3 regions of the Methylobacterium sp. GC_Met_2 genome follow, and region 2 is predicted to be linked to each of the others. Evidence: riboswitches for the same ligand, from Rfam matches in the RefSeq annotation. Region 2 holds a riboswitch; each other region holds the start of a gene.

Region 1 (10,166 bases), on a different contig from region 2:
GCCATACCGACCCAGCCACCGAGATTGCCCCAGCGCGGACGGATCTCCCGGCCGTTCAACGCGGCCAGGACGCTTCAGCCTCCGACGGGTCGCAATCTGCAGCGGCAGGCACGGACCGGCCGCGTCAGACCGGATCGACCGACGAACAGCATGCCGATGCCGGCAAAACCACGCTGATCGGGAGCGGCCGGGCGAGTTGGTATCAGCACAAAGGTAAGACGGCGAGCGGTGAGATCTACAATCCCGACAGGCTGACGGCCGCGCATCACACGTTGCCCTTCGGCACGTTGCTCAAGGTCGTCAACAAGGCCAATGGCCGATCGGTCACCGTGAAGATCACCGATCGTACCAATGAGCGCACCAAGATAAAGCGCAAGTACGCCATCGATCTGTCCCGCGCGAGCGCCCGGAAGATCGGCCTCGACGGAATCGGGCAAGTTGCCTTGTACAAGGTCGATTGATGCGGCCCGATGGCTTGGGCCGGTTACCCGGCCGGCGCGCAGGTCGTTCGTCTCCACCCGACCGTCCTGCACCGCCGGGGCCGCGGTTCAGAACCGCCCGGCGATGGTGAGCCGCACCGCCGTGGGCTCGACAGGATGGAACACGCGGTCGATCAGCCCCTCGGCCGGCTCGCCGGGCAGGCGCGAGACGTACGCGTAGGTGATCTGGTCGGACTTGCTGTTCGTCAGGTTGAGCACATCCAGGGACACGCTGACGCCGTTCTCGAAGGCGTAGCCGATTCGGCCGTTGAAGAGCGCGGTCTGACGCGAGCGGATCGAATTGTCTTCGATCAGCGGGCGCGGTCCGAAGTAGCGGAAGCGGAGCGACCCGAACCAACCCAGCGGCTCGCCGAACGTGACGCCCGCCGACGCGATGGTGGTGGGGGCCTCCGGGACCCGGTTGCCCACGGGATCGTCGTCCGAGAAGCGGGCATTGGTGATCGTCAGATCACCTTCGAGCGACAGCCAGGGCGTCACCGCGTAACGGTTGGTCCATTCCACACCGAAGCGCCGGGTCGGGCGGCTCGGCTCCGTGGTGCCGGTGTCGCCCTGGAACAGGTTCTCGGAGGCGAAATCGAGCCGGAACAGGGCGAGGCTCGTCGTGAGCCCGGCGATCGAGCGGTTGCGCAGGCCGATCTCGTAGCCGGTCGAGGGCACCAGGAACGGCGAGCGGGTGGTGTTGAACAGCGACGATGTCGGATCGATCGTGGCGGTCACGCCGCGCACGTCGTTCGAGTGGAAGCCGCCGCCGTAATTCGCGTAGAGCTCGGTGTCGAACCACGGCCCCAGCGTCAGGCCGAGCTTCGGGTTGACGATCCCGTCGCGGGCGCGGCCGGAATTGGCCGGCGTGTCGGAGACGACTCGGGCAGAGTACCCATCGGCCCGGAAGCCGAGGCTGGTGCGCAGCCAGTCGGTCCAGCGCACGCGGTTGTCGGCGTAGAAGGCCCCGCTGGTCTCCAGCACCCGGTCGTCGAGCACGCCGGAGCGGTACTGCCGGTTCATCGTGTTGAACAGGCCGACCCGGATCGAATCCGTGCGGGTCTGGACGCCGATCTCGTTCTCCATCGGCATCCCGAACAGGTCGCCCTGGAAGATGTGCAGCGCCTCGCCGCCGCCGATGATCCGCTTATCGAGTTGGTGAAACTGATCGCCGTTGACCGGGTCGTTGAGGAAGTCGGTGAAGTCGTTGAACAGGTTGAGCTGCGAGCGGATCACGTAGGCGGAGACCCGGGTGATGCCGGTATCGTCCGTCGCGCTGAACCGGCCCGACAGGGAGAACCGTGAGGTGTCGCCGCCATCGGTCGGGTTGAGCGTGCCGTAGCGGCCGATCAGCCCCGATACGACGGCGCGTTCGGGGATCTGGTTGGTGGCGGTCCACCGCGCCGCGTAGGCCATGCCGGTGACCGAGAACCCGTCCAGCGCCGTTCCCTGGCTGTAACGGGCGACCGTGCTGATCTTGCGCAACGCATCCGGCACGGTCCAGGGCCCGTCATAGACCTGCGCATCGGCGGCGACGAGGAGATTGCCCTCCCCGAGCGGGGCCGAGGCGATACTCAGCGCGCGCTTGTAGCCGAACGCGCCGATCGAGGTGAGCGCGAGGTTCTTCTGCACGCTGTCGAGATAGTCGATCCGCACCGAGCCCGCGGAAGCGAAGTCGCCGTCGCGCACGAAGTACGGTCCCTTGTGGAATTCCACCGCGCCGACGAGCTCGGGGATCAGGAAGTTGATGTCGGCGTAGCCCTGGCCGTGGGCGTGAGTGCGCATGTTGAGCGGCATGCCGTCGAGGAACAGGGCGATGTCGGTGCCATGATCGAGGTTGAAGCCGCGCAGGAAGAACTGGTTGGCCTTCCCCTCCCCGCTATGCTGGGTGACGATCAGGCCGGGGACCTCCTCCAGCACCTCGCCGGGACGGGTCACCGGTCGGCTGTTGAGCTGCGCCCCGGTGATGAGGCCGGCGCTGGCCGAATCCACCGTGAGCAGCGGCCCGCCGATGCCGGTCACGCCACCGAGGGTGCCGGCATTCGCGGCCGGACCGCCGGTCGGAATAGGCGCGGCACCTTCGGCCGTGACCGAGATTTCGTCGAGCCGCGCCTCGGCGGCGGCCTGCGGACGTGCCGGTTCTTGGGCCGCGGCCGTTGCGATCAGGGCCGCCGACGCGGCGAGGACGAGGAGGGGCGGCGCAGAGCGCACGGATGGACGGGGCACGGGACCTCGGGTGGCGGCAGTGGCACGTCACCGCGAACGAGGCCGCGCCGGCTGCAACGGCAGCCGTCTTGGCATCCCCCGGAACACCCCGTCCGATGGACCTCGCGTGTGACCACGGCTGACGGCAGGTCTCCTGGCTCGCGGGTCGTCGCCCTCCCGTCGTCTTCCCGGGCGAGGCTGCCCAGTGACGTGGTGACGAGAGGACTCACCGCTTACAGTTGCGGGGGCAGCCGCGGTTTAGGGCAAGCCCGCACCGCGTTCCCTTTTGATCCCCGAGGGGAACCGTCGCGGCGAGCATCCGCCGGATACGGAGCCGACGTCAACACGACCGGGCCGGTTGTCCGCCCCTGTGGTCTTCCGGCGACGGTCCCACCGGACGCGTCGCGCCGGGCTCGCCTGCCACATCCTCGCCGCGAAGGTACGGTCACGCTTGCGGGACGCCCTGTCGCGGCGGGGCGCCGGCAATCGCCGGACGGCATGACGCGGCTGAAACAGCACGGAGCACACCTGCATGCAGGGTAGCGAGCGGACGAGAATCGGTCCTGTCCTGATGGTGGCGGCCGCAGCCTGCGGCCTCGGTGCGTGCAACACGTCCGCCCCGGTGCTCACGACGGGCTCGATTTCCGGCCACGCAGCGCCGCTGGCGGTCAGCGATGCCGAACGGGATTGCCTGGGCCGCGCCATGTACTTCGAATCGAACCGGAGCGACGCGGGCGGGCTGATCGCGGTCGGCACCGTCGTGATGAACCGGCTGGAGAACGCGATCTTCCCCGGCGGCATCTGCGCGGTGGTCGGCCAGCCCGGACAGTTCGCCGCGGGGGTCCTGACCAAGCCGATGCAGGAGAAAGACCTGCAGAAGGTCGCCGACGCCACCGACGCCGTCCTGGCGGGCGAGCGCCACCCGCAGGTCGGCAAGGCGATGTATTTCCACACCGCCGGGCGGCACTACCCCTACGGCAACATGCATTACGTGGCCGTCGCCGGCGGCAACGCCTTTTACGAGAAGCGCAACACGCGCACGGCCAAGCCTGACATCAAGCCTGACACGGTGGCGTCCGTCTCCATCCCGACCTTCGCAGCCGCCCCGATACCGGCCGCGCCGTAGCGCTCCGTGGCGGATCCTGGTGCGCGGCTCGCGCCACGCGGTTTCGCGTCCGTGGATACCGCTCCGCCCCTCTGTTTCTGCGGGAATTATTGAAGCGGCGCGTAAAGCTGAGGTTGTGGTTTGGCGATCGATCGGGGTATGGCATCGCAATGCCAGACGATGCCGGTTTTGACCGCATGGTGAGAGCCGCCATCCGCACCCACCAGCTGATGTGCTCTCATGGCACGCCTGCGATGCAGCTCCTGTCCCGCCTGCTTCTGATGGAAATCGGCTTCGCGATCGCGGCGCGGCCCGATGACGATCGTGCGGCCAACGACAATCCGGACGAGGCCGACGATTAGGGTGCTCTGAGCCGAACCGGACCCGGCGCTGCGTCGGAAAGCGATTTTTTACAAGATTTGAGAGCCGCGCTCTGTTGGCGACGAGGTGCTGACCCGTAACAGGCCCCGCCGTAAATTGGTCACCCGCACGGACGATCCGATCGGATGGGCGCAGACGGCACGGTTGGCTTCTGCCAGCCTGCTTCAACCGACGAATGCCGCCCGGAAACCCGGATCCACTGCCCGGTGCGGGGTCGATGACCGCGAATGGGGCGGTGAAACTGTTGATTGCACCGGTCGGCCGAACGTGCGGCATTTACACCGGAGGACAACGGTCTAGCGTGTCGGTCGGAACGACCCACGCGTGACGAATGGTGGACCGATGATCGCCGACCGGGTCGCGCTCGCCGGTGCGCTGCTCCTGCTGACCATCGCACCATCGGCGGCCCAGCTGCGTCGCCCCCTGACGTGCACCGAAGACGCGGCGATCGATTTCGCAACCCCCAGCCTACCGGAGGGCGCGAAGCCGCGACCGCGCAAGGCCCGCACCTTCTCGCTGGTCTCCAGCGGCGGCCTGCTCACCGTGATCTCGGCCGGGCGCTCGGATTATTACGAGTGCCAGCCCGCATCACCGCGGCTGAACGAGCGCGTGCCGCGCAACACGATCAAGTGCCAGAACGGCGTCTACTTCTTCCTGATCGATCTCAACACTCTGAACTTCGTTGAGGCGCAGCTGAACCCCGAGGATCGCACGGAGGTCAAGGTCACTGCCGGACGCTGTCGGGGTCTGTGAGCCCGGCCGGGCTCATCGGCAGAACCGAGCCGCGGCCGGGGTCCATTGCCCGAAGCCCGTCGCGACCATGTTGGTCATCACCCGGCAGATATAGACCTTCTGGGCCGCGTTGTTGTTCGGCCCGGCGTGGTAGCGCGCCACCGCCAGGGTCCAGCTGCCCTCCCGCTGCTTCAGTTCTTTGAGGAACTGGGTCGCGTATTCGACATTCGCATGCGGGTCGATCATGGCCTCGACCGAGCTGAACTTCCTGCCATGGAAATGGTGGTTGATCTGCATGCAGCCGAGATCGATCAGGCGCACGCCCTTGCTGCGCGCCTCCCTGAAGTGGGCGATCACGTCCCCCGGCCCGGTCCCGAAATAGGCCTTGCCCTGGATGTTCATGGCGTAGGGCTGCAGCGAGCCGCGCTTGCCCGTCTCCGTCAGGCCGACCGCGTAGAGCACCCCGAGTGGGACGCCGTAACGCGCGGAGGCGCGGCCCATCTCGGCTTCGCAGACATTCGCCGCGGCCGGAACCGCGCTACAGATAAACGCCGCCGTCGCGAGGACGTGTCGTTTCATCCCTCCGGTCTCCCTCCCGTCTGCCGGCGGCCGGGCCCGGATCCGCCTGTCGCTGCCTGTCTCCACCCTGGCCCTGGCGGGCGCCCCCATCGGAGAAACTGCCGGGCTGCCCCTGCGATGGTGCGTTGCCGGAGAAGCCCCCCGAATCGGACGGGCGGGCCTGGGTGACGGTGACCTGTGCCTGGTAGTTGGCCTGCTTCAGCAGATCGCCGAGGATCGCCGCATCCCTGTGCAGGAGGGCTGCCGTCTCGGGTTGCGAGGCGCGCAGGTGCGTTTCGAGTTGGCCGTTCGCGAGCCGCAACTCGACCGTGACGGTCCCGAGATCGTCCGGCCTCAGCTGGATCCTGAGGACGCGCAACGGCCCATCCGGTGCTGTCGGGAGCGCCGGATCGGCCTGAGAAGCCCGGGCGGCCGCTTCGGGGCCGCCCGCCCGGTCGAGCTCGGTCCTGATGGTTTCCGCGATCGTCGGCAGGGTGCCGGCGGGTAAGCCCGGCAACGCACCGACCAGCCCTTCCGGGTCGACGGAGGGCGCGTCCTCGGCGCGCCCAACGTCGCCAAGGGCTGCCCGGGCGATCCCCGTGACCGCACGGGTATCGGCGAGGGCGGTGACGTCCGCCTTCTCCAGCCCGGCGCCGGCCGCGCGGGCCGCCGCATCGGCGACCGCGGACGTCGGCTGGGGCTGATTCTGGGGCAGGTTCGGGACAGGCACGCCCGGTGCCGCGCCGGCCGCCGGCTTCGGCAAGCCCGCCAGGCCCGGACGCGGCGCGGCGCCGATCAGACCCGGCAGACCCGCCGGGACGGGCGGAGTTTCGGCCGGGCTGGCGCCCCCCGGCGCCGATGCCGATGCCGGAAGGGCGGACACCGCGGGTTCGCGTGCCGCCTTCGGAACGACAGGCTTGAAGTGTACCGCACTGTCGAGCACCGCGACCTTGGGCAAGCTGACCGTGGGCGTGCTGCTCGTAGATGTGCTGACCGTGGGCGTGCTGTCCGTGAATGTGCTGACCAGATCGCTCCCGTCAGTCTGTGGCGCGGTTGGGGGGGGCACGTTCGTCAACCCGAGGTCGTCGGTTCCGCCCTGCGCGAGCGTTCCGGCTGCAGCGGTCGAGGCCGGCGCGGAAGCATCGGAATGAAGCGCGGGAGTCCCGCCGTCGGCGACGCCGCCCGTAGACGATCCCGCGGTCGCCGGCGAGGCGACCGCCGCGGGGACCTGCGACGCGACCGCATTCAGGATGGTGGCCAGGATCGCCGCCGCGTTGGTCGGATCGACGGTGGAAGGCGGGGCCGCTAGGATATCCTGGCCCGCCTGCGCGGTCCCCCCCTTGCCGGCGGCCTCATCATCCCGCTCGTCCCCCGCGTCACCTTTATCGGCCCGGGAGCCGGCAGGCCGACCCACGGCGGCGCGTAGGGCATCCGCGAAGCCGCCCCTTGCGGCCACGGCCGGCGGATTCGCTCCGTCGGCCTCCGACTGGGACGATCCCACCTCCCGGTCGGGCTGCGGGGCCGGCTTCTGGAGCGTGGCGGAGATCGCGGTCACGGGTTCGCCTTCTTGAGGAGCAGATCGATCCGATCGATCGTGGCCTGGGCCCGGGGAATCAGCCTGGCGGGTTCGTCGGCGGCATCCGCCGCAGTCTGCGCCGGCTTCGGCGCGGCGGTATCGCCCTCCGGCAGGCCGGGCTTTCCGGTGAGGCCCCGCTGGATCTCCTCGGCGGTCGCCAATGCCGTATCGAGGAGACGGCTGTCGCCCCGCGGCAGCCGGGTGCGATCGACGGCCCTGAGCGTCCGCAACCCCGACTGGAACGTCGCCAGACTCACAATCTCGGCTGCGGCCTGGTAAAGCCGCGCCTGACTCGCCTCCAGGCTCTCGGGGGCACAGAGGGCGAGCGCCCGGTCGGCGGCCAGGAAGGCCGCGCCCGTCTTGCCCTCTTCGATCGCGGTTCGGGCGATCAGCAGGTACAGGGACTTCCGGCTGTCGGGATCGAGCTCGTCCAGGATTCCGGTGATCACCGAGAAACGTCCGCTATCCTGGCCGACATCCAACTTCGTCACCTGATAAGCGAGGCGCTGACGAAAATTGCCGGCGTAGATCGAGTGCGGGAAACGGCGGAGATACTGGACCGCCAGGGCCTCGAACCTCTTCAGGTCGCCGGTCTGCCCGAGGGTGAAGATCTCACGGCGCAAGGCGCCCTCCTCCGCCAGCGTCCCTGGCAGGAGCAGGCGGACCTGATCGAGCAGGCCGATCGCCCGGGTCGGACTCTCGGTCACGGCGAGCGAGGCCTGCGTCAGGCCGATCGCGCCGGCCAGCGTCGGCGGCAGCGTGGCGATGTCGACCTCCTTGAGCAGGCGGCTCGCCTCGGCCTCCCGTCCCTCGACATAGGCGAGGGCCCCGCGCGCGAGCGTCATCTCCGGTTCGCCGAGGCCGTCCTGCTTGACCAGGCGTCGCAGGATGGCCGGGCCGCCGCCGCTCAGAGCGAACACGATGGCGGCCCGCAGGTTATGCGGGTCGGTCCAGACCTCCGGCGCCGCGTTCAGGAGATCCCCGTTGATCCGGGCGATCAGCACGAGCTGGCTCTCGTGGGCGGCGAGGGAGCCGGCGGCGATCCGATCCTGGAGCAGCTGCAGGGTGCGCACCCACGCGACCGGTCCATCCGGGCGAGGCTGAAACTCCGGGATCGGCGCGGCGTCGGCCGGCGCAGAATCCGGCTGCGCGGTATGCTCCGCCTTCGGGGCCGGAACAGCGCCCGGTTCCGCGGCGGCCGGCCCCGGGACCCCGACGGCGAGCAGACCGAAGAGAAAGCCGAACTGGGTGGCGCGGAGGCCCTGCAGGAAAAGACTCATCCCGGAGCCCCCTGGAGGAGGATCTCGATCCGCCGGTTCTCGGGCGCTTTAGGATCCGCCGCGTTGCGCGGCATCCGATCGGAGGCCCCCTCGACGCGCCAGATCCGGCCCTCGCCGATCCCGGCGCGGGTCAGCATGTAGGAAGCCATGTGGGCGCGTGCGGTCGAGAGCCGCCAATTGTCGTAGACATCCGAGCGGAACGGGCGGCTGTCGGTGTGGCCGCGGACGATGATCCGACCCGGGCGCGCGGCGAGCGCCTTGGCGAGGCGTTCCATGGCCCGCACCATCTCGGGGCGGGGCTCGGCCGATCCAACCGCGAACATGCTGAAGTTCAGGTCGTCCGTCACGTTGATCAGGAGCCCGTCCGGGGTCCCCTGGACGTCGACATGCGGGCCGGCTGCGTTGGGCGGAAAGATCTTGGCGATCTCGGCCTTCAGAGCGGCTTGAGCCGCCGCAGAATCCGGACCCGGGCCGGTCCCGCTGGCGGATGCAGCCGCGGCCTTGGCCTCCGCCTTGCCCTCTCCCGCTTTGCCCTCTCCGGCTTTGGCATCACCTCCCCGGGTCCCCGCCGCCTTGGCGTCGGTGTCCTGGGCTCCGGTGACACCGGCGGCGCGGGCATCGGGCTGGGTCTGATCCGGCGGCGGGGTGATTCCGGTGGCCGCGGGCCGGTCGGCCTTCGCGGGCGACAGGGTGGTCACCTGCCAGTAGAGCGGATCGAACGGATCGCGCGGCGCGTCGCCCCCGCGCCGGCCGGGTTGGCCGAGTTCGCCGATCGTGGCGCTCTGCGGCCGCTCCGGATCGGTCTCGGCGGCGAGCGTCGCCAGGACGGAATAGGGATCCTGGAACAGCTCCCGTTCCCGGGCCACCGAGCCCGGCGGCAGGCTCCCGCTCTTGCCCTGCGCCTCGGCCTCGGACGTGCTCGGCGCCTGCCCACCCCGGACCGGATCCGCGGCGGGATTGCCCGAACTCGGATCCACCGAGGCGGCCTTCGGATCGGTCACGCCCTTCCGGGACGGCAGGGCCTCGGACAAGCTGATCGGATTGAAGTAGTTGGCGATGCTGGTCTTCGTCTCCTCGTTCGAGGCCTTGATCAGCCACAGGACGAGGAAGAGAGCCATCAGGGTCGTCATGAAGTCGGCGAGCGCGATCTTCCACACCCCACCGTGGTGTTCATGATCGTCGTTGGCCACCCGGCGGACGATGATGATCTCGGAATGTCCATCGGGCACGCTCAGCCCTCCGTAATCAGGGCTGCGAGGCGCTCACCCCAGGCTCCGAGCCGCGTCTCGACCAGGGTTCCGTTCGACCGGATCCGCAGGTCGGGACCACCCCCGGCGGTGATGGCGACGCGCTCCGGCGGCAGGTCGAGGCGGCGCACGAGCGCCGCGACGAGATCCGCCGGCCCGGTCACTGCGAGCGTCCCGGCCTGATCGTCCGCCACGAGGGACGCGAGCGTCGCGTGCAGGTCGGCAATCGCCTCCTGCCTCAGGGCCTCCGCGAGGAACGGGCGAAGGACGCGCGCCAGGCTCTGTGCCAAGCGCTCCTCCACCATCCGGGCCTGCCCGGTGATGGCGCCCGCCAGGAGTGTCGATTCGGTCTCGACCCAGTGCTGCCGGGCCTCCGCGAGCGTGGCCGCTGCGGCTTCCCGCTCGGCCTTGACGGCGGCCTCCACGGCCGCGCGGACCGCCGCCTCACCCTCCCGGCGGCCCTCCAGCCGGGCCGCCGCCGCGATGGCGTCGAGATCCGGCGGCGGGGGCGACGACGGCGACGGTTCCGCGTCGACGCGCTTGGGCGTCAGCGCCGCGAAGCTTGAGGAGGTGCGTTGGCCGGTCCCCGAGAAGACCGTCCAG
Region 2 (10,166 bases):
CCGCCACAACGAGGTCGGGATCGGCGAGGACGGAATCGAGGGCGTCCAGGCGATCTTCAAGAATCGCGAGGCCGAGGGGCGCCTGGAACTGCAGCACGTCCCGGTCTTCACGGAACTCGGAAAACTCACCGGCGCGCTGGGCTTCCAGTCGGACCGGCGGGTGATCAACACCCAGCTCGAATCGTTCCTGCCCAAGACCGAGTCCCGCGCCAACGCGGTCTACCTGTTCGAGGAGCTGGAATTGCGCCCGGGCACGCGGCTGCAGGCGGCCGGGCGCTACGAGGTCGACCGGCTGTCGAGCACCGCCGCCCAGTTCCCTGCCGATTACTTGCCGGTGGATGGGCAGGAGCCGTTCCAGTACGCCCGGACCCGGCGCTTCGCCCCCAAGAGCGCCAGCATCGGCGCCCTGCAGGACCTGCCCTACGGTTTCGTGGCGAGCCTGACCGGCTCCTATGTCGAGCGCGGGCCGACGGGCTACGAGCTGTTCTCGCAGGGGCCGCACGACGCCACCGCGACCTTCGAGATCGGCAATCCGGACCTCAAGAAGGAGCGCGCCCGCACGGTGGAGGCCAGCATCCGCCGGGCCGAGGGGCCGTTCCGTCTCGACGCCACCGGCTACTTCACGCGCTATACGGGCTTCATCTACCGCAACTACACCGGGCTCAGCTGCGACGACGATTTCGCCTCCTGCGGCACCGGCACGGAAAACCGGCAGATCGTCTATCAGCAGCAGAACGCCACCTTCTACGGCGCCGAGATCATCGGTCAGTACGACCTCGTGCCGGTGGGCAACGGTTTTGCGGGTATCGAAGGGCAGTTCGACTTCGTCCGCGCCAAGTTCGACGACGGCACCAACGTGCCGCGGATCCCGCCCTACCGGCTCGGCGGCGGCGTCTATCTGCGGGCCGATGGCTGGTTCGCCCGGGTGAACCTGCTCCACGCCTTCAGCCACGACGCGACCGCCGTGTTCGAGACGCCGACCCCCGGCTACGACGATCTGCGCGCCGAGCTGAGCTACACCAAGGCCGTCGATCCGGCGGTCTATGGGGCGAGCGCGATCACCCTCGGAGTGCAGGGCCGGAACCTGCTGAACGACGACATCCGCAACTCCACCTCGTTCAAGAAAGACGAGATCCTGCTGCCGGGGCGGAACGTGCGGGTGTTTTTGACGGCGCGGTTCTGACGGGCCTGCACCAGCCCGGCCGCGCGGCTGCTCGACAGGGGTGATCTGGCGCCCCTGTGCCGTCCCGCGATCAGGTCGGCGCAGCGGACGTCGCGGGAGGACTGGTTCGGCTCAACCCGCGGCGTCCGCAAGAACGGTCCGGAGCCGGTCGTCGAGCTCCCGGGCGACGCTGTCGACCTCGTGGTTCCCGAACTGCCCGAAGGTGGTGGCCGGGCGGTCGTACTCGAACGCGACGCCCCCTTCGGCATCCTCGCGCAGGAGCACCCGGATCGGCGCGTAGAGGGCGGCCGAGAGGACGTGCCGGGTCATCCGCGCTGCCGTCAGCGGATTGCCGATGTCGTACTGGATGGCCTTGCGGATCAGGCCGGCGGTGAGGAGCAGGCCGCCATGGTCCCGGGCCCCGAAGATCGACAAGGGCGCCTGCCGTTCAAGGAGTTCGCGTGCCGCGTCCACCTTCCCGTCCTGCAGGAGCTTGGCGTAGGCGTGGTCGAGGGGCGGCACCGACGCCTCCAGGGCGGCCCGCACTGCCTCGTAGGATTTGGGCGAGCGGAGCGTCACGTGATCGATCGCGATCTGTGTCGAGGTGGTCTGCTCGCTCATGGGGTCGGCTCCTGGGTTGGGTTTGACGGGGACGCAGGTCACGGCCGGTCGTCGCGTGTCCGGGTGCGGCCGACGACGGCACGTCGTCAGCGGATCGCCGTGGCCTTCGCCGCCGCCGTCGCCGCCAGGATGATGTCGGCCCAGGTCTGGGAGCGTTCCAGGGCGCTGAAGTGTCCCGTCCGCTCCAGGGTGATGACGTCCGGCGCGGGAACGGCGGCCTCGACGCCGGCACGGTCGCGGAGCGTCGACCAGTCCTTGTCCCCCCAGACGAGCGTGACCGGCGCGGTGATCGCGCGATAGCGGGCGCGGGCGGCGACGAAGCTCGGGAGGGCCTTGAGCAGCGTCCGCGCGGCCTTGCTGTAGCCGGCGCGACCGCCGACCCGTCCGTATTCGTCCAGCAGGTCGGAGGGCAGGCTGCGCGGATCATGGAAGCCGCCGTTCATGATGCCGCCGGTGATGGCCCGGTTCTCCAGCGCTGCGAAGACCGGGCCGACGACCGGCGCCCGCACGCTCTTGATGATGATCGAAGCCAGTAGGTTCGACCGCTCCAGCCCCGGCAGGTAGTCGTAGGTGTTGAAGGCGAAGACCCGCTCGACCGCATCACCGACCTCCGCGGCGAGCGACAGCGACAGCGTCGCTCCGATGGACTCGCCCGCCAGGATCGGACGCTCGATGCCGAGGGTGGCGATGAAATCCTTGAGGGCTGCCCGGAGCGTGGGCTCGTCCTTCGGAGCGTCCGGCCTCAGGTCCGACCAGCCGAAGCCCGGTAGATCGAGGGCGTAGACCGTGAAATGCGGCGACAGCAGCGGGATCACGCGCTGGAACAGGTCGAGTTGGGTGCGCACCGTGTGGGTCAGGACGAGGTTCGGGCCCCGGCCCACCCGGACGTATCGGATGCGGGTCCCATCGCGCAGGGTCGCGACGGCGATCTCACCGCATTTGAGCCAACGGCGGGCGTAATTCTGAGCTTCCAGGCCGAGGGCAGTGGCGACGTGCGCGGTCATGGCGGTTTGGATCCTTCGGCGGGTCTGCGCGGGGTGATGCCCACGCGTGCTGCGATCAAACCTAGACGTCCGCCGGCATATCCCATATGTCTAAGATCCACCTTTTTAGGACATTCGGCTGAGGGGTTTCCATGCCGTCCATCGGCGTTGTGGTGTTCTCCGGCTTCCAGGTCATGAACCTGGCCCCCCTATCGACGTTCGAGTTCGCCAACCTGGAACTCGGTCGCGATTTCTACGACGTGACGTTCCTGTCCGAGGGGGGCGGGCCGGTTCGGACCTCCATGGGGATGGTCATCGAGACCGAGCCCTTCGCAGGCCGGCACTTCGACACGGTCCTCGTCGTGGGCGCGATCAAGGTCGACCCGGCGGCCCCCGGCCTGATCGCGCGGTTGCGCGAGACGGCCTCCACCGCGCGCCGGGTTGCCGCGACCTGTACGGGCGCGTTCCTCCTCGCCGAAGCGGGCCTGCTCGACGGCCGGAAGGCGGCGACCCATTGGGCCCATGCCCGCGACCTGCAACGGCTCTACCCGTCGATCAAGGTCGACGACGACCGCATCTTCGTCTCGGATGGCAACGTCTGGACCTCGGCCGGCATGACGGCGGGGATCGACCTCACGCTGGCCTTGGTCGAGGACGACCTCGGGCCCGAGATCTCGAAGGGGATCGCCCGAAAGCTCGTCGTCTATCACCGCAGGACAGGCGGCCAATCGCAGTTCTCCGCCCTGCTGGAGCTCCAGCCACGGTCCGATCGGGTCCAGAAGGTCCTGGCCTACGCGCGGAGCAACCTCGGGAATGCACTCTCGGTCGAGGAGCTGGCGGAGGCGGCCCATCTGAGTCCGCGCCAGTTCAGCCGCATCTTCCGGGAGGAAACCGGCCAATCACCCGCGAAGGCCGTCGAGAACCTTCGGCTGGAGGCCGCCCGGACGATGCTGGAGGACGGTCGGCATTCGCTGGACACGGTGGCCCAGGAGACGGGCTTTGCCGACCGGGAACGGATGCGGCGGGCCTTCCTGCGGGCGTTCGGCCAGCCGCCCCAGGTCATCAGACGCCAAGCCCGCCATCTCGCACCACCGCGAGCACTCTCCGCCGAAGTGGTGGCCACCGGTTCGGCGCACTAGAGGGCGTCACGACACGGGCTGAGAGCCGTGCTTCATCGCAACCGCCCCGCGAAGCGTGTGGGATCATCCTCACGCCGAGCGGATCCGGCGCAGCCTGCGCCAGCCCGCCACGATCCCCGTCACCGCGATCCCCGCTGCCAGCAAGTTCAGTACCCACTGGGCCACGTCGTGCAGGGGCCGATTGCCGGTGAGCCCCGGCAGGTCGAGCCGGTGCGCGGCGTCGAACATCCAGCGGTTGATCCGGCCCGAGCGGTCCAGGCGCTGGAGGATCGTGCCGTCCCGGGGATCGACGTGGAGCCATGTGGCGGCTGGATCGCCGAAGCGCAGGCGCAACACCGGAAGCGGCCGCGGATCGGTCCCGTGGGGATACCAGTAGGCGTCGTAGACCGCCAGCGGGCGGATCGACCGGAGGGGGCCGTCCGCAAAACCGCCCGACGCGGCCGCCGCGATGGTGCGCGCGTCCAGCGTGGCCGCGCCGTCCGCCCCGACCGTTCGGGGGCCGTCCGGCGCCTCGGCGACGATCCACCAGCGTCCGCCGATCGCGGCGAAGCGCAGGGCGCGGGTATTTGACACGGCGAAATCCCGCAGGCGTTGCGGGGCGAGCGCGAGGGCCGGCAAGGATCCGGCATAGGCGGTTCGCAAAGCAGCGGGCGGGCTGGTCGACGCGAACCAGCGGTTCGGGTTCATGGAAATCCAGCCGCTGACGATGAACACGCTCAGCCCGAAACCGCCGGCGAGGCCGAGCAGATGATGCCAGCGCGCGAGCCCGCGATAGGGGGTCACGGCCCCGCCCGCGTAGCGGCGCCGGAGGCGCAGGCGCCAGATCCCGATCGCGCCTCCGCTCAGCGCGCCGAGGGCCGCGAAGCCGGAGAGCCACAACAGCACCGTCCGCCACAGCTCCGCGCGGGCGCGCAAAGGTGTGAGGTAGATCCAGTGCGTCACCGCGCCGACCCAGTTCCAGCCCCGTTCGAACCGGGTCGTGTCGAGGGCGACTGCGCCGGTCCTTTGCGAGAGGTAGAGTTCGGTCCCCGCCGGGTCGCCGAGGGCGACTTTCAGGAAGGGGCGGAGCGGATCGTACCGCGTCGTGACCGTCCATTGGTCGCGATCGATCGGCTCGACCCGCGCATCCGGAGCCCCGTCGGCCGCGAGATGCCGCGCGTCTGCGGGCGTCAGCGGGCCGAGCCGCACGCCGGTCCGCGCCGAGACCGTTGCGCGGGCGCCATCCTGACCGGCGATCCGGTAGACCGGCTCGGCGCCCTGCATCTCCAGGGCGAAGGCGACGGGTACGCCGCCGAGGCCACCGGCGCCGAGCGCGTCGTCCGGTGAGACCGTGACTCGATCCCAGGCGATCGGCACGAGCCGCCCCAGACGCTCGGCCTCGGTGAGCGTCGGGAACGGCACGTAGAGCATCACCAGCCCGGAGCCGATCCACAGGGCGAAGAACAGTCCGGCGGCGATCCCGGCCCAGCGGTGGAACAGCAGCAGCCAGCGGCGGCCCGCCTTGCCGAGCGGCCGCGACAGGCTCACCACGTCACCGTATAGGCGACCTCGACCGAGCGCGGGCGCCCGAGCAGCCAATTGGTCCCGACCCCGTTCACGGCGTTGCCCGAGATCGCGTAGACCTTGTCGAACAGGTTGTAGACCCGCAGGGACAGGCGCGAATCCGCCGTGACCTGACGGTCGAGCACCACGTTGACGAGATTGTAGGCCGGCCGCCGCGCCGTGTTGCCGAAATCGCTGTAGACCTGGCCGACGTTCTGGAGCCCGACGCGTGCGGTCCAATCGCGTGCGATATCCCAGGTCAGCCAGAGATTGGCGACGCGCTCGGGCACGTCGATCGGCTGGTTTCCGGCATACGAGACGGTGGCGCCGTTCACGCTCTGGTCGAACCGGTCGTATTGCGCGTGCAGGAGCGCGAGGTTGCCGTCGAGCCGCCAGCCCGGGGCGAAGAGCCAGCCGAGCGCTAGCTCGAACCCTTGCGAGGACTGGCTTCCGACCTGCGTGGACAGCGTCGGTTGCCCCGGAATCGCCGAGATCAGGTTATCCTTGACGATCCGGTAGCCGGCGATCGTCCATTCCAGGGCGCCGCCGAAGGCCAGCCCCTTGGCGCCGATCTCGACCTGATCGCCGGTGGCGAGCTGGAAGCCGGCCAGCGACTGGTTCAGCGTGATGAGGCTGTTCACCGGATCGGTCGCGACGCTGTACTGGGCGTAGAGCGCGCTGTCCGGCGTCGGGTTGTAGACGAGGCCGAACCGGTAGCCGAGGGCCCGGTAGGTCTTCTCGAAACGCGAGCCGGTCTGCAGATCCTCCCGGTTCAGCGTCGGCACGTCGAGGCGCACGCCCGTGAGGAACGAGAGTTTTTCCGACAGGATCACGCGGTCCTCGGCGAAGACCGAGGCTTGGTTCGTCTGCGTGGCATAGGCCGGACGGGCCCGACCGTTCTGCGGGAAGAAACCCGGATCGTAGCCGGTGAGCGGCACGCTGGTACTCTGGTCGAAATAGAAGTTGTTGGTGTGGCGGAAATCGATGTGGTTCACATCGAAACCGGCCACGAACTGGTTCGGCAAGCCGAACAGGCTGCCCCGGAACGTCGCGTCGAGCCGGTCCCCGACCTGCTCCTGACTGTGGTAGATCTCGAGGTAGTCGCCCCGGTCCACCAGCCCGGTCCCGCGGCTGTAGGAATACTGCTCGACATCGAGCCAGTGGCGCCGGCTGGTGAGCCGGTAGGCGGTGTTGCGGATCGTGATGTCGGCTGAGGGCGACCACTCGGTCTTGAACTGGGTCCAGTTGTCGGCCCAGGTGATCTTCGCGTCGCGGACGTTGTAGTTGTTGAATCGGATCAGGTCCGGGATCCGGCCTTCGACCAGTGGTGTGCCCCAGTAGCGGGCGGGTTCCTGGTAGCCGAGATCGTGGCTCAGCGTGAAGGCGAGGTCGGTGCTCGGCCGGAACAGCAGAGCAGCCGAGACCGCGAGGTTGCGGAAATCGCCCTCGGGCCGGATCCAGCCGTCGGCGCGGTTGCCGCTGACATTGAGGCGATACGCGAAGGTATCGCCGAACTCCGCCTGCCCGATCCCACCGCCGGAATCGAAGGCGAGCCGCGCCACGCCGTCCGTGCCCACCACGGCGCGGGCGGCGTTGATCGGCACGAAGACCGGCTTCTTCGGCACCACGTTGATGACGCCGCCGATCGCGCCGTCGCCGTAGAGCACCGAGGACGGCCCGCGCAGCACCTCGATCCGCTCGACATTCCACGTGTCGAACGGGAAGGTCACGGTGTTGGCGCCGACATAGAAGCGCGTGCCGTCGTAGAGCTGCTGGATCGAATTCGGGCCGGCGAACCCGCGGGACGTGAACGCGCCGTTGCCGTTGCCGGGCGCGGCGATCGTGGTGATGCCGGTGGCGTCCTGGGTCACGGCCTCGGCGATCGTGTCCTGGCCGCGCAGCCGCGCCGTCTCGCCCGACACGATGTCGAGGCTGGCGGGCGTTTCCAGCGGCGTCAACCCGAGGCGGCTCGCGGTCCGGTCGCGGGTGCGCAGGTTGAGTCCGGTCGGGCTGGCACGGTTCGGGTCTCCGCCCTCACCCTCCACGGAGAGCTGGTCGAGCGTGACGATCTCCTGCGCGGCGGCTGGGCTCGCGAAGAGAGCGAGGAGGAGGCCGCCATACAGCGGTGCGGGCCGTCCGGAACGGGTGCGAAGCGTCGATGCAGACATGGAGAACGGGATCCTGGCGCGGCCCGCGCTGCCCACATCCTGTACGCATAATGTAATAACATTACAAATGCGCCGCCATTCCCCAGCCCTGGCCGCCATCGGTGCGCGCAGGCGTCCCGGACGGGCAAAAGCAAGGTGGTGATGGCGTGGACGGACATCGAACAGGTGTCGCGGTCGCGCTTGCTGTGGCACGTCACCGCGAACGAGGCCGTGTCGACCGTGCTTGGGCACAGGCGGCTCGACACCCGTCAGGACACCCCGCCCGACGCGTTTCGCGTGTGACCACGGCTGACGGCAGGTCTCCTGGCTCACGGGTCGCCGCCCTGACACCGTCTTCCCGGGCCTCGCGACCCAGTGACATGGTGGTGAAGGGCTCGCCGCTTACAGTTGCGGGGGCAGCCGCGGCCTCGGGGCGAGCCCCACACCACGTTCCCTTTTGATCCCCGAAGGGAACCGTCACGGCCGAGCTTGGTCGTTTCGACCCTCAACGTCAAGCTTGTGGATAACGCAGACAACATTTGCTGAGCCGGCGATCGAATTCACCGCCCGCTGTGTGATGACGGTGAGCCGGAATCATGTTCTTCTGACAAAGAATTTCTTCTGGCGGCCTTTGATATGTCCAAGATCTTTCATTTGCCGCCTCTACAAAAAATAGATAAATTCGAGGAATCGTCCTAACTCTCTAAGCTATTTCAGCCGCTGATTGCTTGACTGCCAGTGGAGCGCTTGGTAACTGAGGCGCATCTTGATGATCTGTAAGATGTAATCAGTTATAAAGGGGCAGATCATCAGGCGCTTAACTGCAATCGATCTGCTCAGACTCATGTCCATAATGAGTTTGCTGTTAATCAAAACGCACGATCTTCAACGCGAGCACGCGAGCCGCTAGAATTTTTATCCTTCACGCGCAAGTCACGTTCGGCAATCTGGAAGTGCTGGCTCGCACCTCGAAATGGCAAGCACGTTGGTAAGACTTGGGCATCGCTCGACATAACCTGGGGGATTGAACGATGAATACGGGTTACACATTGGCAAAGCCATTTCACCCCGGCGGCTTCGTCCGCCGCACGATCTTCGAGCCACGCAACCTGACGATCATGGGGGCCGCAGCCACATTGGGGGTGACGCGCCAGGGATTGTCCGATTTTCTCGCCGAGCGGGCCAGTCTGACGGTCGAGATCGCCTTCGAGATCGAGAAGGCCTTCGGTTTCAACGCAGAAGAACTCATGGAGATGCAGACGCGCTTCGACCTCACCCTGTTGCGCCAGCGCTACCGCGCCGCCCAGATGCAGATCGTCGCCAAGCAGGCCTCGCAGCCGAGCAGGTCGGGCCGTCGATCGGCCGCCTGACGGCCGCGGATGAGACCCTTCCCGCTGGCAGCCACGTCGCGGATGACGCGGAGTCGTTCCTGAGCAGCATCGAACAGGAACCGCTTCCGCGTCACGCCAGGGCGCGCGTACATTTCAGGGGTGTGTGACGGCAGATCCCGTCGAGCCTGCGCGGGAAGGAACTGGAACGGAATCGGTCCTGCGGGCAAACGGACTGCAACACCGCGCGGGCCGGGCGCATATCTGCGACGAAGCCTTCGATATCAAGATCACGGCGCCTGTATCGTGACACGAGAAACACGCACGTTTTGTCGAAAGGCAATTTTTTGTAAGACGAGATCGGAAAATCTACAAGGTAGAAAGACAATTCGAGGCAAGCACAGATCGACGGGCGGTCATCGAACGGGCCTGATCGTGGAACCTTGCGCAGGGTTCTGCGTAATCATCCGGTCTGCTTCGGAAATCGAGAAATGTCGAAGCTTTCTGAGTTTTGATTTCGGATTTTGGCTCAAAGGATGAGTCGACCGAAAATATATCTCGCGAAAGGCATGCCGATTATGGGCTATCGACTGCAAAATCCCGGTCATCCTGGCGGCTACGTTCTCCGAAACGTGATCGAGCCGCGCGACCTCACCGTCATGGACGCCGCAAGCCTGCTCGACGTGCCGCGTCACGACGTGTTCGACTTCATCAACGAGAAGGCGCCCCTGACCGCGGAGCTGGCGTTCCGTATCGAGACGGTGTTCGGCATCGAGATGGAGACGCTGATGGAGATGCAAAGCCAATTCGATATCGCTGAAGCGCGCAGGCAATTCCAACCGCTCCGGACCGAGCTCGCCGTCAAGGCGAGAGACCCGATGGCCGGATCGGTGCATCCGGCGCCTGAGCCCCCGCAGCAGACGATCATCCGGCGGGGCTTCGCCCGGGCGTAATCCCGGCTGGCCTCGGGTCGGCTGGGTCGTCTCGGAACTCGGCCGCCCGCCTTTGCCGCGGCATGCCCGCGATGCTAGACCGTCCCCTTCCTCGGTGCGCACAATCCCGCGAAGCGGAGGTCGCTGCGCCCGGTTGGTCCGTCCGCAGCGGGGCGGGTTCTGGCAGATTCATGACGACACGATCCCCCTCACGCGGCGGCCCGAAGGGGCGCAGATCCCCGCCCGGTGCGCCTTGGGCCGACGGGCGCGCCCGCACGGGCCCTCGCACCAGCGCCCGCGACGCCGCCGAAC
Region 3 (10,166 bases), on a different contig from region 2:
GACCGGGCCGGGGGCCGCGTCGCCAGCGCCTACGACACCGGGATCACCGGATGGGATCCGAACCCGGACGCAACGCAGTCGAACTTCGACGATCCACAGCTCACTGCGATTCAGGCGCCGCTGACCAGCGCCATGCTCGACCTCTACGCCCGCACGCTCAAGTGGCCCGTGCCGAACATGCGCTACGAACTCCTGAACAACGCCGTGAACCACGGCTGGAGTTGGGGCTCGGGCCGGCAGGCGCCGGAGGTGTTCTCGAATCTCAAGGGCGCCCTGGCGCTCGACGGGCACCTCCGGGTCTTGGTGGCGCACGGCTTCACGGACCTCGTGACTCCCTATTTCGCCTCGAAGCTCCTGCTCGCCCAGGCTCCCGCCTACGCGGCCGGGCGCTTGGATCTCGCGGTCTATCCCGGGGGGCACATGTTCTACACGCGTGCGGATTCACGGGCTTCGTTCCACAGGGATGTGGCGCGGCTCTACGCGGATGCCCTCAAGGCGCGCGACGGGGATACGACGCCCGGGAAGGCGAAAGACGCACCGTGACGGTTCGCGGCCTCGCGACGCGTAAGGGGCCACCTAGCGACTGGCCGATGGCGATCCGCACCGCAGGCGGCATCGAGACGCCCCTCACAGGGGAGGCAACGCCGATACGCGCGAGGCACACTTCAGGAAGAGCACATCGATATCGCGGCTTGGCACATAGTCCTTCACGACCGACTCGACGGTGGTCGGACCGGTCTTCTTGAGATCGCGGCCACAGAACGCGACCATCGTGGACGGATCACCTTTGTCAACGATCAGCTTGAACGTGCCGATCGGCCCGGTCCCGGCGGGCAACAGATACGTCAAATAGCGTTCGTAGGCCTGGAAGGACCGGCTGCCGTCGGCGCTCGCTCGCCGATACAGGGCTTGGGCCGCGCGCGCGAAGGCGGGATCCGTGCAGAACCGGTCCGCGTAACGCGCCATCTGGGACGGACCCAGATCCGGCGAGCCGAACGAAAGGCTGGACTGGCCGCCGAGGCTCGGCGTGAAGCTCTGCCGAATGGCGACCTCGTGCCCCGCCGGAAAGATCTGCCGGCGCCAGGACCGTGATTTCAGCGTCCAGAACGGGACGTCCGAGATCGTCCCGTCCTTGTGGACCTGCCGATCGAGAAAGCCGGCCTCGATCAGGGCGTGTCGCCGCGGCTCCGAGAGCCGGCGCAGCGGGACTTCCGTCGCCGCAACGGTCGGTACAAGCGGGATGCCGAGGGTGCCGAGTTCGTCGGTGATCTCGACCGGCTGGCCGTTGCGCACCAGGAAGGCGTGCTGATCGAGCTGCCATGGGACGGCTTGGCCATCGATCGTGGCGTTGAAGGCGAGGAAATTGGCCTGGGTCGGATCGGGAATGGAAACCGCCGTCGCGGGCGCGCCGACGATGGCGGGCAGCGGGAACGCGACAATGGCCTCGATGTCGGCTCCGGTCGGGTTGCGGAACCGGTAATCGGCCCCGACCTCCTGCTCCGAGAGATAAAGATCTTCCGCCGCAAGCGTGAGCGCGCCGCCCTGTTCGAGGACGAGGTTTCCCGCCCTGAGCGCAACATCCGTCTCTTCGGCCCGAGCCAGCAGGGATGACGCCGCGAGGAGGGCAAGGACCAGCGACAGGATTCTCATCACGATCACGCATCTCGATTGAGGCTATGGACCGCCGGCGCGGCCATCGCGACCGTGTGGATCCCCGGCCTGCTCACCGATCCCCACCGTTCGCAAAGCGGCGGAAATGATTCCGCCGCGCCTCCGTTGTGTGAGAGCTGTCATGCGTCTACAACGACTGCGTGACGGTGCCCCGGTGACGGGGTGAAAAGGGAATGCGGTGAGGGGTGCGACCCCCGATTCCGCGGCTGCCCCCGCAACTGTGAGCGGCGAGCGCCTGCCGAGGGCCACCGGAACGATCCGGGAAGGCGGCAGGGGCGTCGAGCCGCGAGCCAGGAGACCTGCCGTCACGACAGGATCCCGCGTTGCCGCCGGTGGGGCGGCTGGAGACAGACCCATGACGACCTCGACCCTCGCTCCTATCGCCGTCGGTGCCCGCGCGTCCGAGCGCCCCGTGGCGGTCGCGCTCGCGGCTTTCCTCGGCCTCGGCCTGCTGTTCATGGTCGGCTTCTCGCCGGCGATCGCGTTCCACAACGCGGCTCACGACTTCCGGCATACCCAGAACTTTCCCTGTCACTGACGCCATCGTCGCAGGGATGATCATCCGGCTTCTGTCGGCGGCACTGGCCGCCGGCTTCTTCGCGGCCGTCGTCGTGACGGGCCTCGAACTCACGCTGACCTCGCCGCTGATCGTAGCGGCCGAGCGCTTCGAGCAGGCCGAGCCCAGCCATCAGGCCGCCCGCACACTGCCGATCGTTCTCGCTCATGCCGGCCACGATCACGCCGCGCCGGACACGGCGCCGGAATGGCAACCGGGGGCGGGCCTGCCGCGCATGGCCTTCACCGGACTCGCGACCCTGGTGGGTGCCGTCGGCTACGCGCTCCTGCTCGGTGCCGCGATGCTCGCCTGCGGACGGGAGCCGACGCCGCAGGTCGCCCTGGCCTTCGCGGTGGCGGGTTTCGCCAGCGTCGCCCTGGCGCCCGGCCTCGGCCTGCCACCGGAGCTGCCGGGCAGCGAGGCGGCACCGCTGGCCGTCCGGCAGGCGTGGTGGGTCATGACCGCGGCGTCCACCGCCATGGGCCTCTACCTGATCGCCGTGCGCCGATCGCTGATCGCCATCCTGGGCGGGGTCGTCCTGCTCATCGCACCGCACGTGGTCGGCGCGCCCCAGGCGCCGGAGGGGGCGTCGGCGTTGCCGGCGGCCTTAGCCGCGCAGTTCGCGGCTCGCTCGCTGGCGATCAGCTTCGTGTTCTGGATGCTGCTGGGCCTCGGGTTCAGTCGGGCCTGGCTGGTGTTCGGCCGCGGGACCGCGCGGGGGACGGCCCATGGGTGAGACCGTCCTCTACGTCTGCACCACCTGCCGCCGTGACGGCGACGACCCCGAGGGTCCCCGGGCCGGCGCCCGCCTCCTCGACGCCCTGCGCGTTCGGGCCGAGGGTACGGTCGATCTGCGCGTCGAGCCGGTGGAGTGCCTGTCGGTCTGCAAGCGCCCTTGCACGGTGGCGGTCGCCGCCGCGGACCGCTGGACCTACGTGTACGGCGACATGGATCCGGCAGTCTCCGCCGAGATCATCCTCGCCGGGCTCGCTGCTTATGCCGCGACGCCGGACGGCATCGTGCCGTGGCGCGAGCGACCGACCGAATTCAAGACGGGCGTGATCGCCCGGATCCCCCCCTTCCCTGCACCGCGCCTGTTTCCGGCCGGCACCCCGGAGGCCGCCGAATGACGATTGTCGCCAAGATCCCCTGCACCATCGTCACGGGCTTCCTCGGCGCCGGCAAGACGACGCTGGTCCGTCACCTGATCGAGAACGCGAAGGGCCGGCGCCTTGCCATCCTGGTCAACGAGTTCGGTGATGTCGGCTTCGACAAGTCGTTCCTGGCCGCCTGCGGGGTCGAGGGCTGCACCGAGGACTCCATCGTCGAGCTGCCGAACGGCTGCATCTGCTGCACGGTGGCGGACGATTTCGTGCCGGCCCTCGAGACGCTGCTCGCCCGCGCCGAGCCGCCGGAGCACATTCTGATCGAGACCTCGGGCCTCGCCCTGCCGAAGCCCCTGGTCCAGGCCTTCCAATGGCCGGCGATCCGCTCGCGGGTCACGGTGGACGGCGTGGTGGCGGTGGTGGACGGACCTGCGGTCGCCGCGGGTGTGTTCGCCGAGGATCCCGCGGCGCTGGCCGCCCAGCGGGCCGCCGACCAATCGGTCGATCACGACAATCCCCTGGAGGAGGTGTTCGAGGACCAGCTCCTCTGCGCCGACCTCGTGGTGCTCAACAAGGCCGACCTGATCGACGCCGACACCCGCGCCCGGGTCCGGGCCGAGGTGGAGGGGCATCTGCCCCGCGCCGTGAAGGTGGTGGAGACCGAGAAGGGCATCATCGATCCGCGGATTCTTCTGGGCCTCGGTGCGGCGGCCGAGGATGATCTGGATGCTCGCCCGTCCCACCACGGCGCGGGTGAGGACCACGATCACGACGACTTCGAGACGGTAGCGCTGCCGATCCGCCCGGCGGTGACGGCGGCCGATCTCGCGGCCCGCGTCGAGAAGGCGGCCGAGACCGCAGGCGTCCTGCGGATCAAGGGGTTCGCCGAGGTGGAGGGCAAGGCGATGCGCCTCGTGGTGCAGGGTGTCGGCCGGCGCGTCGCTCACCATTTCGACCGGCCCTGGCGGGCGGGCGAGGCGCGCGACGGGGCGCTCGTGGTGATCGGCCTGAAGGGCTTCGATCGGGACGCCGTCGCGACGGCGCTCGCGGGATGAGACCCGTCGCGCGCGCCCGTTCGCTCAGCACCTAGGGACGCGGGCGATGCATCTCGTGCGCATCGATGCCGTCTCCCTCGACGAGGGCGAGGCGGCGGTGGATCTCGGGCAGGAGCCCGGCGACGTCGTCGTGCTGTCCTTCACCGACAGCGACCTCGCCGGGATCGCGCGGGCGTATGCCGGTGAGCCGGGCCTCCCGAGCCTGCGCCTCGCCAAGATGGCCAAGCTGCGGCATCCGCTCTCGGTCGATTTCTACGTGGAGCGCGTCGTGGCGCGCGCCAAGATCGTGGTGATCCGCTGCCTCGGGGGGCTCGATTATTGGCGCTACGGGGTCGAGCGCTGCGCCGAGGCAGCGCGGGCGCATGGGGTGGTGCTGGCGGTGCTGCCGGGCGACGACCGGCCCGACCCGCGGCTTGCCGCCTCCTCGACCGATCCCGCGCTGGCGGACCGGCTCGACGCCTATTTCCGCGCCGGCGGCCCCGAGAACCTGCGCCAGATGCTGCGGCTCCTCGCGAGCCGGATCGGCGCGGACCTTCCGGTCGAGCCACCCAACCCGTTGCCCCGGGGCTTCGCGTGGTGCCCAGGCTGCACGACGCCGCCCCTGGATCAGGCCGTCGCGGCGGCGGAAACCGCGATCCCGCTCGCGGACGCCCGGGCCGAACCGCTTGCCCTACTCCTCGTCTACCGCTCCGCCGTACTCGGCGGTGATACCGCTCCGTTCGTCGCCCTGATCGCGGCCCTGCGCGCCCGCGGGATCGGCGTGCTGCCGATGGCCGTGTCGAGCCTGAAGGAACCCGTGGCCGCAACTGCGGTCGCGGCGGCCGTGCGGGCGCGCCGGCCCGACATCGTCATCGCGGCGACCGCCTTCTCGGCGCGCGAGGACGGGATCGACTTCGTCCTCGACGGCGCCGATTGTCCGGTGCTGCAGGCCTTCACGGTCGGGTCGCCGCTGGCCGCCTGGGAGGCCTCGGCCCGGGGGCTCGGCGCGGCCGACCTCGCCATGCAGGTGGCGCTGCCGGAATTCGACGGCCGGCTCTCGGGCTTCCCGATCTCGTTCAAGGAAGAAGAGGCCGAGATCGAAGGCTTCGCCGAGCGCCGGGCCGTGTCCTACGCACCCGGAATCGCGGCGCTCGCCGACCGGACCGCCGGCTGGCTGCGGCTCGCCACCCGGCCTCGGGACGCGCGGCGCATCGCGATGGTCCTGTCCGATTATCCGGCGCGGGGCGGCCGAGCCGGCTTCGCGGTCGGCCTCGATACGCCGGAGAGCGCCCGGGCCATCGCCGCGGACCTCGCCGCCTCCGGCTATGCCGGGTGTGCCCTGCCCGAAGCCGGCGCGCTGATGACGACGCTCACCGAGGGGCCGGCGGACTTCTGCGTGCCGCTGATCGCCTATCTGGCGTGGCTCGACGGCCTGCCCGCGGCGACCCGCGTCACGATCACCCAGGCCTGGGGCGAGCCGGAAACCGATGCCGCCTGCACGGAGGGCGCGTTCCGTTTCCGGATGGCGGAGGCCCGCCGAACCGTGAATCCGCAGAGCGGCGGCCTCACGGTGTTTCTGCAGCCGGATCGCGGGCGCGATCCCGATCGCAAGGCGGGCTACCACGACGCCGAACGCGTCCCGACCCACGCCTACCTCGCCTTCCACCTCGGCCTGCGGCAGGGCTTCGACGTGCTGGTCCAGCTCGGCACCCACGGCACGACCGAGTGGCTGCCCGGCAAGGCCGTGGCCCTGTCGCCGGATTGCTTCCCGGCTCTCTGTGTCGGCGCCCTGCCGGTGATCTACCCGTTCATCGTGGACGATCCCGGTGAGGCCGCTCCGTTGAAGCGCCGGCTCGGCGGGGTCGCGCTCGGTCATCTGACACCCGAGGTCGCCGGCCATGAGCTTTCTCCCGAGGCCGCGCGGCTGCGTGAGCTCGTCGAAGAATACAGCGCCGCCAGCGTCCTCGATCCCCGCCGGGCGACCCTGATCGCCAGCGCCATCCTGGAAGAGGCCGGGGCCGCCGGGCTGCTCGACGGCGCCGGGATCGGCCCCGATACGCCGATGGACGAGGCGCTGACGCGGCTCGACGCCCATCTGTGCGATCTCGGCGAGACGTGTTTCCGCGATGGCCTCCACGTCTTCGGCCGCGCCGCAGACGACGCCCCCGGCCCGGTCGTGGCGAGCGCGGCCGCCGAACGGGCGGGACTACTCGCCGCCCTGGACGGCCGGTTCGTCCAACCCGGCCCGTCCGGGTCCCCGTCCCGCGGGCGCGCGGACGTGCTCCCCACCGGGCGAAACCTCGCCACGCTCGATCCGCGCGCCATTCCGAGCCGCGCCGCCGCGCTCCTGGGGGTGAAGGCCGCCGAGGCGGTGGTGACGCGCTACCTTCAGGACGAAGGCGCCTATCCGGCCCGGATCGTGATGGATCTCTGGGCCTCGCCGACCCTGCGCACCGGCGGCGAGGACGTGGCGCATGCCCTGGCCCTGATGGGCGTCCGGCCCGTCTGGGACCATGCCAGCACCCGCGTCACCGGCTTCGAGGTGCTGCCGCTGGCCATGCTCGACCGGCCACGGATCGACGTGACGGTGCGGATCTCCGGGGCGTTCCGCGACACGTTCCCGGACACGCTGGCGTTGATCGACCGCGCCGCCCGGGCGGTGGCCGACCGGGACGAGGCCGACGACGAGAACCCCCTGGCGGCGGCCCGCAGGCGCGGCGAGACGGCCGCCCGGGTCTACGGTGCGGCGCCCGGCCGCTACGGCGCCGGCACGGCCGCCACCGCCCTCGACGGCTCCTGGGACACCCGGGACGATCTCGGCCGCGCCTACATGGCGGCCAGCTCCCATGCCTACGGCGACCGCGAGGGGCCGGACGCGGATTTCACCGCGCGGGTCGCAGCGGCCGACGCCTACCTGCACGCCTTCGACGCGGCGGAACGCGATCTGTTCGATGGCGATGCCGCCGTCGACGCCATGGGCGGATTCGCGGCCGCGGCGGCGCTGCAGGATGCGCGCCCGGCGCTCTACAGCCTCGACGTCTCGGTGCCGGAGCGCCCGAAGGCCCGCACCGCCCGGGAGGATGCCGCGCGCCTGATCGGCGGTCGCCTCTCCGATCCCCGCTGGATCGCGGCGCAGCTGCGCCACGGCTACCGGGGGGCGCAGGAACTGGCGCAAGGGCTCGACGCGGTGTTCGTGCTCGCCGCTTCGAGCGACGCCGTGAGCGATGCCGGTTTCGACCGGTTGTACGCGGCCTGGATCGGCGACGCGGAGGTGTTCGAGCAGCTGCGCGACGCCAACCCGGCGGCGACCCGGGCGATCCTGGAGCGTTTCGACGAGGCCCGCGACCGGGGCCTCTGGCACAGCCGGCGCAACGCCCTGCCGGCCGACGCGCTGCTGCGCGAGGCCGCGGAGTGAACGCGCCGGTGCATCGCCGCGCTCTTCCCGAGGCGCCGGGCCGCCGGGGCTGGTGTCCCGGACTCGCCCGCCCGATGCCCACGGGCGACGGGCTGCTGGCGCGGGTCCACCCGCCGCTGGGGATACTCGCGCTGGAGCAGGCCCGCGCGGTGGCGCAGGGCGCGCTGCTTTTCGGCAATGGCCATCTCGACCTCACCGCCCGGGCCAACCTCCAAATCCGCGGCGTCACCGAATCGACGCGCGCGCCGCTGGCCCGGCTGCTCACCGAAGCCGGCCTCGGCGACCGGCGTGCCGATGGCGGCCCGCAGCGCCTGACGCTCACCCAGCCCCTCGCCGGACACGATCCTGCGGAGCGGATCGACGTGCCGGCGCTCGCCCGGGCGATCGAGGCGGCTGCGCGCGACATTCCCGGGCTGCCGGCCAAGACGCTGGTCCTGATCGAGGGGCGCCCGGATGCGGCCCTGCCGGACGCCGATTGTGTCATCGTCGCCCGCGAGAGGGCGCGGGTCGAGATCGCGATCGCTGCCGCCGAGGATTGGCAGACCGTTCTCGCCTGCGGACTCGAGGATGCACCCGTTATCCTGACCGCGCTGCTCGAAGCCTTCGTGCGCACCGGCCGGCGCCGGATGCGCGATCTTTCTGAGGACGAACGCGCAAGGCTCGGCACGGCCCTTCGCGCGTCCGGATCGGCGGGGTCGCCCCGCCCTCCAGGAGGACGGAGCGTGGTGCCGTTCGCGCCCGCCGCCGGTCTCCGGACACGGCCCGATCTCCAGATCCTCGCTCTGGATGCGCCCTTCGGCCGCTGCACGGCGGATACCCTCGATCGCGTCGTTTCTGCCGCGGAAGCCGTCGGCGCCGACGCGATCCGCCTCTCGCCGGCGCGCGGTTTTGTCCTGCTCGCTCCGACCGGTGCGCCGGCGGCCGCGGTCATGGCGGAGCTCGCCTGCGATTTCATCGTCGCACCCGACGATCCCCGCCGCAGCGTCGATGCCTGTACGGGCGCCCCAGGTTGCGCCTCCGGCTCGACGCCGACGCTGGCCGATGCGGCGCGCGTCGCCGAGATGTTCCGCCCGCTCGCGCAACAGGGACGGGCCGCGCACGTCTCCGGCTGCGCCAAGGGCTGTGCGCGGCCGGGCCCTGCCGACCTGACGCTGGTGGGCACACAGGGCCGCTACGGCATCGTCATCGGCGGCGCACCCGGCGATGAGCCGGCGATACACCTCCCTATCGAGGCCGTACTGGACCGGTTAGGAAGGGCCAAGACTGTCGGCCTTGCCGCGGCGTTCGCGCCCAATATGGCTCGGCCGGACAATGGGGGGGATGGAAGACCGGCATGAGCGCGAGCCAGAATGCCCTGCGCCAGGCGGGGTCGGAACCGGTGGCCCAGGAGCCTGTCTCCCGCCAGGAGCCTGCCACCCGCCAGGAGCCCGCCTCCCGCTACGACTATATCCGCGACGGCAGCGCCATCTACGCGCGCTCCTTCGCGATGATCCGCGCCGAGGCCGATCTCGCCCGCTGGACCGGGGCCGCCGAGCGCGTCGTGGTGCGCATGATCCACGCCTGCGGCATGACCGACCTCCCGGCCGACGTGGAGATGTCGGACGATTTCGCCGAGGCCGGTGTCGCCGCGCTGCAAGCCGGGGCACCGATCCTGTGCGACGTTCGCATGGTCGCCGACGGCGTCACCCGGGCGCGCCTGCCGGCCGGCAACCCCGTGATCTGCACGCTCGGCGATCCCCGCGTGCCGGATCTGGCGCGGGACCTCGGCACCACCCGCTCGGCCGCCGCCATGGAGTTGTGGCGCGCGCACCTTCCGGGCAGCGTGGTGGCGGTGGGCAACGCGCCGACCGCCCTGTTCCGCCTGCTGGAACTGCTCGACGCGGGCGTGGCACCGCCGGCCGCGGTGATCGGCATCCCGGTGGGTTTCGTCGGCGCCGCGGAATCGAAGGACGCTCTGGCCAGGGACGGCCGGGTGCCGTTCGTGGTCGTCCACGGGCGGCGCGGCGGCAGCGCCATGACGGCCGCCGCCGTGAACGCGCTCGCCAGCGAGGCCGAGTGATGGACGGGTTCGAACGGCTCGACGCGCCCGCGGAGGCGCTGCCGGCCGCCGCGGTGACCGGCACAGTCTACGGGGTCGGGATGGGTCCGGGCGATCCCGACCTGCTGACCGTCAAGGCGCAGCGCATCCTGATGCGGGCACCGGTGCTCGTCCACTTCTGCAAGCGAGGCAAGCGCGGCAACGCCCGCACGATCGCGGATGCGATCCTGCGCGATCCAGACCGCGAACTGGCGCTGGCCTATCCCTACACCACCGAGATTCACCCGGAGCACCCGGATTACGTGGCGGCGCTCGCCGGCTTCTACGACGACGCGGCGGGCCGGCT

The links. Region 2 has a riboswitch for cobalamin ahead of OXS49_RS15170 (TonB-dependent siderophore receptor). Riboswitches for the same ligand answer to the same signal wherever they lie in the genome.
Region 1: linked by a shared signal. The riboswitch ahead of OXS49_RS29970 (TonB-dependent receptor) and the one ahead of OXS49_RS15170 (TonB-dependent siderophore receptor) in region 2 are both predicted to bind cobalamin.
Region 3: linked by a shared signal. The riboswitch ahead of OXS49_RS18470 (CbtB domain-containing protein) and the one ahead of OXS49_RS15170 (TonB-dependent siderophore receptor) in region 2 are both predicted to bind cobalamin.

The regions. Positions count from the first base shown of each region.
Region 1 covers NZ_JALNUM010000149.1:1,925-12,090, reverse strand. The annotation lists gene OXS49_RS29975 (septal ring lytic transglycosylase RlpA family protein) at 1-461, shown strand, start outside; gene OXS49_RS29970 (TonB-dependent receptor) at 549-2,576, opposite strand; cobalamin riboswitch at 2,811-3,007, opposite strand; gene OXS49_RS29965 (cell wall hydrolase) at 3,217-3,810, shown strand; gene OXS49_RS29960 (hypothetical protein) at 3,960-4,151, shown strand; gene OXS49_RS29955 (hypothetical protein) at 4,495-4,923, shown strand; gene OXS49_RS29950 (transglycosylase SLT domain-containing protein) at 4,936-5,481, opposite strand; gene OXS49_RS33730 (flagellar hook-length control protein FliK) at 5,441-7,015, opposite strand; gene OXS49_RS29940 (chemotaxis protein) at 7,012-8,316, opposite strand; gene OXS49_RS29935 (MotB family protein) at 8,313-9,545, opposite strand; gene OXS49_RS29930 (hypothetical protein) at 9,548-10,166, opposite strand, start outside.
Region 2 covers NZ_JALNUM010000039.1:36,240-46,405, reverse strand. The annotation lists gene OXS49_RS15195 (TonB-dependent receptor) at 1-1,183, shown strand, start outside; gene OXS49_RS15190 (DUF302 domain-containing protein) at 1,295-1,783, opposite strand; gene OXS49_RS15185 (alpha/beta hydrolase) at 1,870-2,787, opposite strand; gene OXS49_RS15180 (GlxA family transcriptional regulator) at 2,919-3,905, shown strand; gene OXS49_RS15175 (PepSY domain-containing protein) at 3,975-5,435, opposite strand; gene OXS49_RS15170 (TonB-dependent siderophore receptor) at 5,429-7,615, opposite strand; gene OXS49_RS15165 (hypothetical protein) at 7,757-7,897, shown strand; cobalamin riboswitch at 7,891-8,088, opposite strand; gene OXS49_RS15160 (HigA family addiction module antitoxin) at 8,626-8,964, shown strand; gene OXS49_RS15155 (HigA family addiction module antitoxin) at 9,459-9,875, shown strand; gene OXS49_RS15150 (RluA family pseudouridine synthase) at 10,046-10,166, shown strand, end outside.
Region 3 covers NZ_JALNUM010000054.1:26,644-36,809, reverse strand. The annotation lists gene OXS49_RS18480 (peptidase S10) at 1-543, shown strand, start outside; gene OXS49_RS18475 (DUF4424 family protein) at 628-1,650, opposite strand; cobalamin riboswitch at 1,799-1,993, shown strand; gene OXS49_RS18470 (CbtB domain-containing protein) at 2,027-2,209, shown strand; gene OXS49_RS18465 (CbtA family protein) at 2,226-2,963, shown strand; gene OXS49_RS18460 (DUF1636 domain-containing protein) at 2,956-3,357, shown strand; gene cobW (cobalamin biosynthesis protein CobW) at 3,354-4,388, shown strand; gene cobN (cobaltochelatase subunit CobN) at 4,435-7,782, shown strand; gene OXS49_RS18445 (precorrin-3B synthase) at 7,857-9,119, shown strand; gene OXS49_RS18440 (precorrin-8X methylmutase) at 9,116-9,841, shown strand; gene OXS49_RS18435 (precorrin-2 C(20)-methyltransferase) at 9,841-10,166, shown strand, end outside.